One region of the Actinoplanes sp. G11-F43 genome, then DNA from elsewhere that is predicted to be linked to it. Evidence: riboswitches for the same ligand, from Rfam matches in the RefSeq annotation. Region 1 holds a riboswitch; the other holds the start of a gene.
What was found. A riboswitch is a leader RNA that binds a small molecule or an ion and turns the genes downstream of it on or off. The one in region 1 is predicted to bind thiamine pyrophosphate.

Region 1 (4,407 bases):
GTTACGACACCGCGGCCGCTGAGTCGTCGTCGGCGTCGTCGTCGCCCCACTCGCGGTGCGCGAACGGCAGGATGGCCCAGTAGGTGAGGAACCAGGCGCCGGTGACCACGGTCAGCGGGATCGCCCACTTCCAGTCCAGCAGGTAGTCGGTGATCAGCAGGACGCTGCTGACCATCGCGACCAGCATGCAGGCCAGGCCGCCGGTGGCCATCTTGTGCGCGTACTTGACCAGCTCGGGTTTACGGCCCTGCCGGAACAGCGCGCGGTGGAACGCCACCGGGGAGATGATCAGCGCGGTGGCGAACGCCGCGCTGACCAGCGCCACGATGTAGACGTCCTTCTGGAAGTTCGTCACGTTGGGGAAGCCGCTGCTGAACGGCAGGGTCAACAGGAACGCGAAGAGGATCTGCACGCCGGTCTGTGCGACGCGCAGCTCCTGCAGCAGGTCCGCGAAGTTGCGGTCCCATCGCTGCTTCTCGGTCTCTCGGGGGGTGTGGGTATCGACCGCCATGACGCGCCGAATTCCCCACATCGAACCATGGTCAAACGCCGATCCGTGCCAGGACGGCGTCGGCCAGCTCACGCGGCGCCTGTTCCGGCACCCAATGGCTGACCCCGCGCATCACCACCAGCTGATAGTCGCCGCGCACCCAGTCCCGGGTGCGCAGCGCCGCGGTCCGGCCGACCACCCCGTCCTGGTCGCTCCACACATAGGTGGTCGGCACCGGCACCTCGCCCAGGTCGGCCACGTCGTCGCCGTTGAACGCCCGGTACCAGTTCAGCCCGGCGGTGAGCCGGCCCGGTTCGCGCATCGCCGCCACGTACTGTTCGGCGCGCATCCCGATCGGCCGCAGCATCGCCTTCAGCACCATCCCGTGCCGGGCCAGCAGCAGCCGCTCGGCGATCGGGGAACGGAACACCCGGAAGTACGCCAGCCGGGCGCTCTGACTGGGCCGCAGCCGGATCGCCAGGGCCAGCGCCCGCGGGTGCGGCACCGAGATCGCGGTCAGCGTCCGGACCCGCTCCGGGTGCCGGGCGGCCAGCTGCCAGCCCACCTGCGCGCCCCAGTCGTGGCCGACGACGTGCGCCCGCTCCACCCCGAGCGCGTCCAGGACGGCCACCGCGTCGGCGGTCACCGAGCCCATCGTGTACGCCGCGGCCTCGCCCGGCCGCGCCCCCGGTGAGCAGCCGCGCTGATCGAGCGCGTAGGTCCGCAGCCCGGCGGCGTGCAGCCGGGGCGCCATCAGGTCGAACTCCCGGGAGTCCTGCGGGAAGCCGTGCAGCAACAGCACCGGTTCACCGTCCACCGGACCGCCCTCATGGACGTCGAATGTCAGCCCGCGAGCTTTGACCTCGATCACGTGGTCCCCTCCTGTTCCAGTACGCCTACCTGGTGTTACGGTCATCGAAGCACATGCACCGAAGTATTTTCGCGACGGCGGAGACCTAGTGCACTCGCGCGAGCGATGCGCGGGTCGAGGTAGGTCGCGAAAACACTTCGATCCGACAGGGGAGCGCACAGCGCTGAGAGTGCGGGTGATTCCGCAGACCCTCGTACCTGATCTGGGTAATGCCAGCGCAGGAAGTTCGGTCCTCTCCAGCCGCGTCGTGTCCCGGGCACCGTCGCCCGGGGGCCACGGCGTGCGTCTCCTCCCGGTACCCGCTGGGAGGCGTTTCATGACAGACAATCCCAACCGCTGGCGCACGATAGACATCGTGGTCGCCTCCGTCATCGCCGTGGCGTTCGGCGTGATCTTCTGGGCCTGGAACACGGTCTGGTCGGTCACCGAGGGGGCGTTCGCCTTCTTCCCGCCGTCACAGACCATCCTGTACGGCGTCTGGCTGATCCCGGCCGTCCTCGGCGGCCTGATCGTCCGTAAGCCGGGCGCCGCCCTCTACACCGAACTGGTGGCGGCCATCGTGTCGGCACTGCTCGGCAACGCGTGGGGCGCCACCGTCATCCCGCAGGGCCTGGTCCAGGGCCTGGGCGCGGAGCTGGCCTTCGCGGCTCTGCGCTACCGCTCGTTCAGCCTGGTGCCGGCGCTGCTGGCCGGGGCGCTGACCGGGCTGAGCGCGTCGATCTACGACTTCTTCGTGTGGAACTCGGAGGCCGCACTGTGGTCGTACCGGGTGCCGTACGCGGCGCTCACCGTGGTCAGCGGCACGATCCTGGCCGGGCTCGGTTCGTGGGCACTGGTCCGGGCGCTGGTCCCGACCGGTGTGCTGGACCGGTTCGGCGCCGGCCGTGAGCGGGCGACCATCTAGCGATGAGTGACGTTCGGCTTCGCGGTTTCGGGTGGCGGCATGCCGGGCGCCGCGCCTGGGCGGTCCGCGGGCTGGACCTGGATGTCCGGCACGGCGAGCGGGTGCTCCTGCTGGGTCCCTCCGGGGCCGGCAAGAGCACCCTGCTCGGTGCGCTGGCCGGGCTGTTGCCGGAGGATTCCGGCGAGTCCGAGGGCACCATCGAGATCGACGGGCTGGATCCGCGGAAGGCCCGGGAGCAGGTCGGCATCGTCTTCCAGGATCCGCAGACCCAGCTGGTGATGGCCCGCAGCGGTGACGATGTGGCGTTCGGCCTGGAGAACCGGGGGATTCCGGCCGGCGACATCTGGCCGCGGGTCTCCGATGTGCTGGATCGCGTGGGTTTCCCGTACCCCATCAATCGCCCGACGGCCGCGCTCTCCGGCGGCGAAGCGCAGCGCCTGGCCCTCGCCGGCGTCCTCGCTCTGCGTCCCGGCCTGCTGCTGCTGGACGAGCCGACCGCCAATCTGGACCCGCCGGGTGCCGCGCTGATCCGTGACGCGGTCGCGCGGGCCACCGGGCCGGAGACCACCCTGATCATCGTGGAGCACCGGGTGGCGGAGGCGCTGCCGCTCGTCGACCGGGTGGTGGTGCTGGAGCCGGGCGGTGGGGTGCGGGCCGACGGCGAACCCGAGATGATCTTCGCTGCCTACGGCGACAAGCTGGCCGAGGAGGGCGTCTGGGTGCCGGGTTTCACCTTTCCCTCCTTAACCACAAGATCAACTGCTACCGCCGATTTGGTACGCGCGGAGCACGCCACCGTCACCGGGCGCCTCGCTCCCGTTTCGTTGCACGCCTCAGCCGGTGAGATCGTGGCCGTCACCGGCCCGAACGGCGCCGGCAAGTCCACCCTGGCCCTGCTGCTCGGCGGGCTGCTCGCCCCCAGCGGCGGCCGGATCTCGGCGTTCGGCGACAAGCGGCCACCGCATCGCTGGCGGGCCGCGACTCTGGCCGGCCGGATCGGCTCGGTCTTCCAGAACCCGGAACACCAGTTCGTCACCGCCCGCGTCGCCGACGAACTCGCCCTCGGCCCACGGCGGCTCGGCCACTCCCCCGCCGAGGCCGGCCGGATCGTCGACGGCCTGCTCCAGCGTCTGCGCCTGGACCGGCTGGCCGAGGCCAACCCGTACACCCTCTCCGGCGGGGAGGCCCGGCGGCTCAGCGTCGCCACCGCCCTGGCCACCGCACCGCGGCTGCTGGTGCTCGACGAGCCCACCTTCGGCCAGGACCGCCGCACCTGGCGGGAACTCGCCGACCTGCTGGCCGGCCTCCGCGACGACGGGCACGGCATCGTCGCGGTCACCCACGACGAGATGTTCGTCCACACCCTCGCCGACCGGACCGTCCCACTGGGCGAACCCGCGCCCGGCCCACTCCCCCGCAGGCACCCGTCGTGACCCTCGACCTCGCACCGCTCGCCGACGGCACCGCGCCCCTGGCCCGCCGCAACCCGGTCGCCAAAGCCGGTGCCGCGCTGCTGTTCACCCTGCCGCTGATCTCCACCGTGGACCCGTTCACCCCGGCTGCCGCCCTGCTCGTCGAGCTGCTGGTGCTGCCGTTCTTCGGCGTCCGCCCCGGGGTGCTGCTCCGGCGGGCCACCCCACTGCTGCTCAGCGCGGCCGGCATCCTGGTCACGATGGTGCTGTTCGCCGCCGAACGCGGTGGCGACCTGCTCGTCGCCCTCGGCCCGGTGGACGTGACCACCGGGGTGCTGGCCACCGCCGGCGCCCTGATCCTGCGGGTCTTCGCGATCGCCCTGCCCGGCATCGTCGTCTTCGCCACCACCGACCCGACCGACCTGGCCGACGCCCTGGTCCAGAACGCCAAGGCCCCGGCCCGCTTCGCGATCGGCGCGCTGGCCGCGTTCCGCCTGGTCCCGCTGCTGGGCCAGGAGTGGCGCACCCTCAGCCTGGCCCGCCGGGCCCGCGGGGTGGACGCCGGCCGCAACCCGGTCGCCAAGTTGCGGCTCTTCACGTCGACCGCGTTCGCCCTCCTGGTCGGCGCCCTGCGCCGCGGTGTCCGGCTGGCCGTCGCGATGGACGCCCGCGGCTTCGACTCGGGCCTGCCGCGCACCCACGCCCGCCGCCAGCACTTCACCATCCAAGA
Region 2 (4,407 bases), on a different contig from region 1:
CGCCAGCAGGATCCCGTTCCGGAAATGCCCGGCGGCCACCACCGTCGGCGTCGGCTGCCCGTCCAGGAATCCCAGGATCGGCCCGTTGTCCGGCGTGCCCGGCCGGTGGCCGACGGTCACCTCGGTCAGTTCGTGCTCGGCGAGCCCCGGCACCAGGTCGAGCGCCGCACGCAACAGGTCGTGCACTCCCCCGGCGGTGTTCCGCAGGTCACCGATTTCCTCCTGGGTGGCCCCGACGACAACCTCACCGTCGGCCCGGGGCACCAGGTAGACGTGCCGTCCGTCCGCGGCCCCGTCGATCACGTGCCGCAGCAGTCCCGGTTCCCCACGCAGCCGCAGCACCTGGCCTTTGACCGGCCGGATCGGAATCCCGGTGAGCCCGGCGGTCCCAGCTCCGGCGGCGACCACCACGGCATCGAAGCCGCCACCGCCCGGGCCGGCCCCACCACCGGAACCGGCCGCACCACCCGACCCGGACCCACCACCCGACCCGGACCCACCACCCGACCCGGACCCACCACCCGACCCGGACCCACCGCCCGAGTTGGTCGCGTCCGGTGCGGCGACCGCAGCGCCCACGCCGATCTCGCCGACCGCGTCAGCCACGCCGTCCACACCGACCCCGCTGGCGACGCCGGCCACGTCAGACCTGCCATCCCGGTCTGACACAACCGACATGCCGGATCTATCTAATTCACCGGATATTTCGGATAGATCGCTGATCCGCCGGGCGATGATCCGCCCCGCCAGCCGCTCCCGCAGCACCGCCACGATCTTGCGCGGATCAGCCTGATGCTCGTCGGCCGCGAACGCTCCGGCCCGGACCCGCGGCGAGATCGCCGGCTCCCGATCCCGCACCTGGGACCCGGTCAGCGGGGTGAGCTTCTGATGCTTCCACTCCCGGGCGGAATCCACGACGTCATCAGCGGTGAGCGCCACCGACAGCGTCCCGGCGGTGTCGTATCCGATGTCGCCGAGTGTCGCCGCGAACTCCGGCCACAGCTCATGCGAGGCCTCCAACAGCCGGGTGAGGTGCGGATATTCGAAGGCCGACTCCCCACCCGGCGCGAGCATCCCCGCCGCGACGTGCCAGGCCCCGCCCGCCCCCGCGGGTGCCGGGTCGAAAACGGTGACGTCCGCCCCACGCCGCACCAGTTCGTCCGCGACGGCAAGCCCGATGATCCCGCCCCCGACGACGGCGACGCGCGAAGAGGATCGCCCGAAAGCACCACAAGGGCTGACAGCACCAGGAAGACCAGCCGCACCGGGAGGGCCGGCCGCATCGGGAGGGCTGGCCACATCGGAAGGGCCGGCCGCACCAGAAGAACCCGCCGCACCAGGAAGGCCCGCCGCACCAGAAGAACCCGCGCCGGAACGGCTCGCCGCACCGGGAAGGCCGGCCGTACCAGCAGAAACACCCGTGACGGGAAGACCCGCCGAGCCGGGGAGACCAGCCGCTTCGGGAAGACCCGCGGCCGCGCTCATCGCAGGGCCGCCAGGAATTCCGCGACTGCTCCCTTCGGATCCGCCCGGAAGGCGGAGACCGCCGCGACCCCGTGCACCGCGAGCTGCGGCACCCGTTCCGCGGTGATACCTCCGATGGCGAGGACCGGAGTGCCCGGCACCGCCTCGGCGACGGCCGCGACAGCGGCCGGCCCGAGCGGTGGCGGTAATCCGTCCTTGGTGGACGTGGCGAAGGCGGGCCCGACCCCGAGATAGCTGGCCCCGGCCGCGACGGCGGCCCGGGCGTCGGCCGCGGACCGGCAGGTGGCCCCGACGACGGCGCCCGGACCGAGAACCCGCCGGACGGCGTCGACCGGAAGATCGTCGGCTCCGACGTGGACCCCGTCCGCACCGGCGGCGAGGGCCACCCCGACCCGGTCATTGACCAGCACCGGGGTCCCGGCGGGCCGGCAGATCGCGACGGCCTCGACGACGAGGGCGTAGGCCGCCGCATCGGTGCTCTTGACCCGGATCTGCACGGCCACGTCAGCTAGACCGGCCACCCCGCGAACGACGTCGATCGTGTCCGTTATGACATGGATACGGGGAAATGATGTGCCCATGATGCACTCCTCCCTGCGCCGGCATGACCCGGATCAGGTTCGACGGTCGGGGGCCGCATCAGCCCCCCTCTCAGCCCGGTGCCCGGACTCCCGTGGGTTGTATGTGACCGGACCATAACCGGTCCGTCACAGGAGTGTCTAGCGCACGTCCCAGACCGGCTCCGGCACCTCGACCACCTCACCGTCGCCTCTGAACAGCACGAAACGATCGAAGGACCTGGTGAACCAGCGGTCGTGCGTGACAGCGATCACCGTGCCCTCGAAGGCTTTGAGCCCTTCTTCCAGCGCCTCCGCCGACGCCAGGTCCAGGTTGTCCGTCGGCTCGTCGAGCAGCAGAACGGTCGCACCCGACAATTCCAGCAACAGCACCAGGAACCGGGCCTGCTGCCCACCCGAGAGGGTGCCGAACCGCTGGTCTCCCTGAGCCGCCAGTTCGTACCGGTTGAGCGCCTTCATCGACCCGGCCCGGTCCATTCCGGACCGGTGGTCGTCGCCGCGCCAGAGGATCTCGACGAGGGTCTTCTCCTGCAGCTCGGGACGGTCGTGGGTCTGCGAGAAGTGCCCCGGCCGGACCCGCGCCCCGAGCCGTGCCCGGCCCTCGTGGGCGACGTGCGCGAGCGGCGCCCCGTCGACCGGCTTGTGCTCCGGATCGGGGTCGCTGCCACCGGCCGCGAGCAGTCGCAGGAAGTGGGACTTGCCGGTGCCGTTGGCGCCCAGCACGGCCACCCGGTCGCCGTACCAGATCTCCAGGTCGAACGGGAACGTCAGGTTCTCGATCTCGACCTGCTCGCAGATGACGGCACGTTTGGCGGTGCGGCCACCGCGCAGGTTCATCCGCACCGACTGGTCCTTCGGCGGCAGTGGTGGCGGGCCGGCCTCCTCGAACTTGCGCAGCCGGGTCTGTGCGGCCTGATAGCGCGAGGCCAGCCCGTCGTTGTAGGCCGCCTTGTTCTTCAGGGTGAAGACCAGCTCCTTGATCTTCTCGTGCTCCTCGTCCCAGCGGCGGCGCAGCTCCTCCATCCGCTCGTGCCGGTTCACCCGGGCCTCGTGCCAGGAGGTGAACCCGCCCGGATGGGTCCAGGCGCCACCGCCCTCGACGGCCACCACCCGGTCGGCGGTCTCGGCGAGCAACTCCCGGTCGTGCGAGACGTAGAGCACCGACTTGTTCGACTCGCGCAGCCGCTGCTCCAGCCAGCGTTTGGCGGGCACGTCGAGGAAGTTGTCCGGCTCGTCGAGCAGCAGCACCTCGTCGGAGCCGCGCAGCAGCAGGTCGAGAGCGAACCGTTTCTGCTCGCCGCCGGAGAGGGTGCGCACCACCCGGTGCCGGGCCTCCTCCCACGGCTTGCCGAGGATGGCGACCGTCACGGTGTCGAAGAGCACCTCGGCGTCGTATCCACCGGTCTCACCCCAGTTGGCGAGCGCGTTCGCGTACGCCAATTGGGTCTTCTCGGTCTCGTCCAGTGCCGCGGAGGCCTTGGCCAACCGGGTGCCGGCCGCACCGAGTGCCGGGGTGACCAGGGAGAGGGCGAGGTCCTCCAGGGTCCGGTCGTCGCCGATCATGCCGATGAACTGGCGCATCACCCCGAGCCCACCGGATCGGGCGATGGTCCCGCTCTGGGTCGGGATGTCTCCCGCCACCATCCGCATCAGGGTGGTCTTGCCCGCCCCGTTGGGACCGACGAGCGCGACCTTGGCGCCCTCGCCGACCCGGAACGACACGTCGGCGAACAGCTCCCGCCCGTCCGGGAGCACGAATCCGGCGCCGGCGACATCCACGTAACCCATGGCGGCATCCTCCCTGGAAGCAGCGGTTCAGTCAGCCGATTTTCCGGTGACCCGGAGCACCCGGAACCCCTTCTGGCTGGCGATTCGCTCAACCGTCCAGCCCAGCCCGACGAGCCAGGTGTGCAGCGAGTCACCGCCCAGGTTCCGGTTGATCACCAGCCAGGCCACGCCGTCCGGGGCCAGCCGGGGCAGCCAGCGCTCCAGCAGGGCGTGCAGTTCGGTCTTGCCGACGTGGGTGGGCGGGTTGCTCCAGATCTGGGTGAAGGTCACCTGGTCCGGCACCTCGTCCGGCGCGGCCACCCGCAGCCGGTCGCCGAGCCCGAGCCGTTCGGCATTCTCGGCGGCCAGGTCACGGGCCCGGGAGTTGACGTCGATCGCGTAGACCGTCGCCCGCGGCGCCTCACTGGCCAGCACACAGGCGATCGGCCCGTACCCGCATCCGATGTCCAGCATGGTGCCCTCGGCGTCCGGGCCGGGCAGTCCGGCCTTGCGCAGCAGCACTGCGGTGCCCGGGTCGAGCCGTCCGGCGGAGAAGACCCCGGAGGCGACGGCGAGC

Region 2: linked by a shared signal. The riboswitch ahead of ACQ0O7_RS04590 (thiamine phosphate synthase) and the one ahead of ACQ0O7_RS12485 (ECF transporter S component) in region 1 are both predicted to bind thiamine pyrophosphate.

What each region holds. Positions count from the first base shown of each region.
Region 1 is NZ_JBNZCE010000011.1:30,574-34,980, forward strand. Features, by position in the region: gene ACQ0O7_RS12470 (hypothetical protein) at 1-22, shown strand, start outside; gene ACQ0O7_RS12475 (DUF6328 family protein) at 2-511, opposite strand; gene ACQ0O7_RS12480 (alpha/beta fold hydrolase) at 543-1,358, opposite strand; TPP riboswitch at 1,499-1,603, shown strand; gene ACQ0O7_RS12485 (ECF transporter S component) at 1,678-2,265, shown strand; gene ACQ0O7_RS12490 (ABC transporter ATP-binding protein) at 2,268-3,698, shown strand; gene ACQ0O7_RS12495 (energy-coupling factor transporter transmembrane component T family protein) at 3,695-4,407, shown strand, end outside.
Region 2 is NZ_JBNZCE010000004.1:158,625-163,031, reverse strand. Features, by position in the region: gene ACQ0O7_RS04595 (FAD-dependent oxidoreductase) at 1-1,485, opposite strand, end outside; gene ACQ0O7_RS04590 (thiamine phosphate synthase) at 1,482-2,066, opposite strand; TPP riboswitch at 2,060-2,170, opposite strand; gene ACQ0O7_RS04585 (ABC-F family ATP-binding cassette domain-containing protein) at 2,205-3,851, opposite strand; gene ACQ0O7_RS04580 (class I SAM-dependent methyltransferase) at 3,879-4,407, opposite strand, start outside.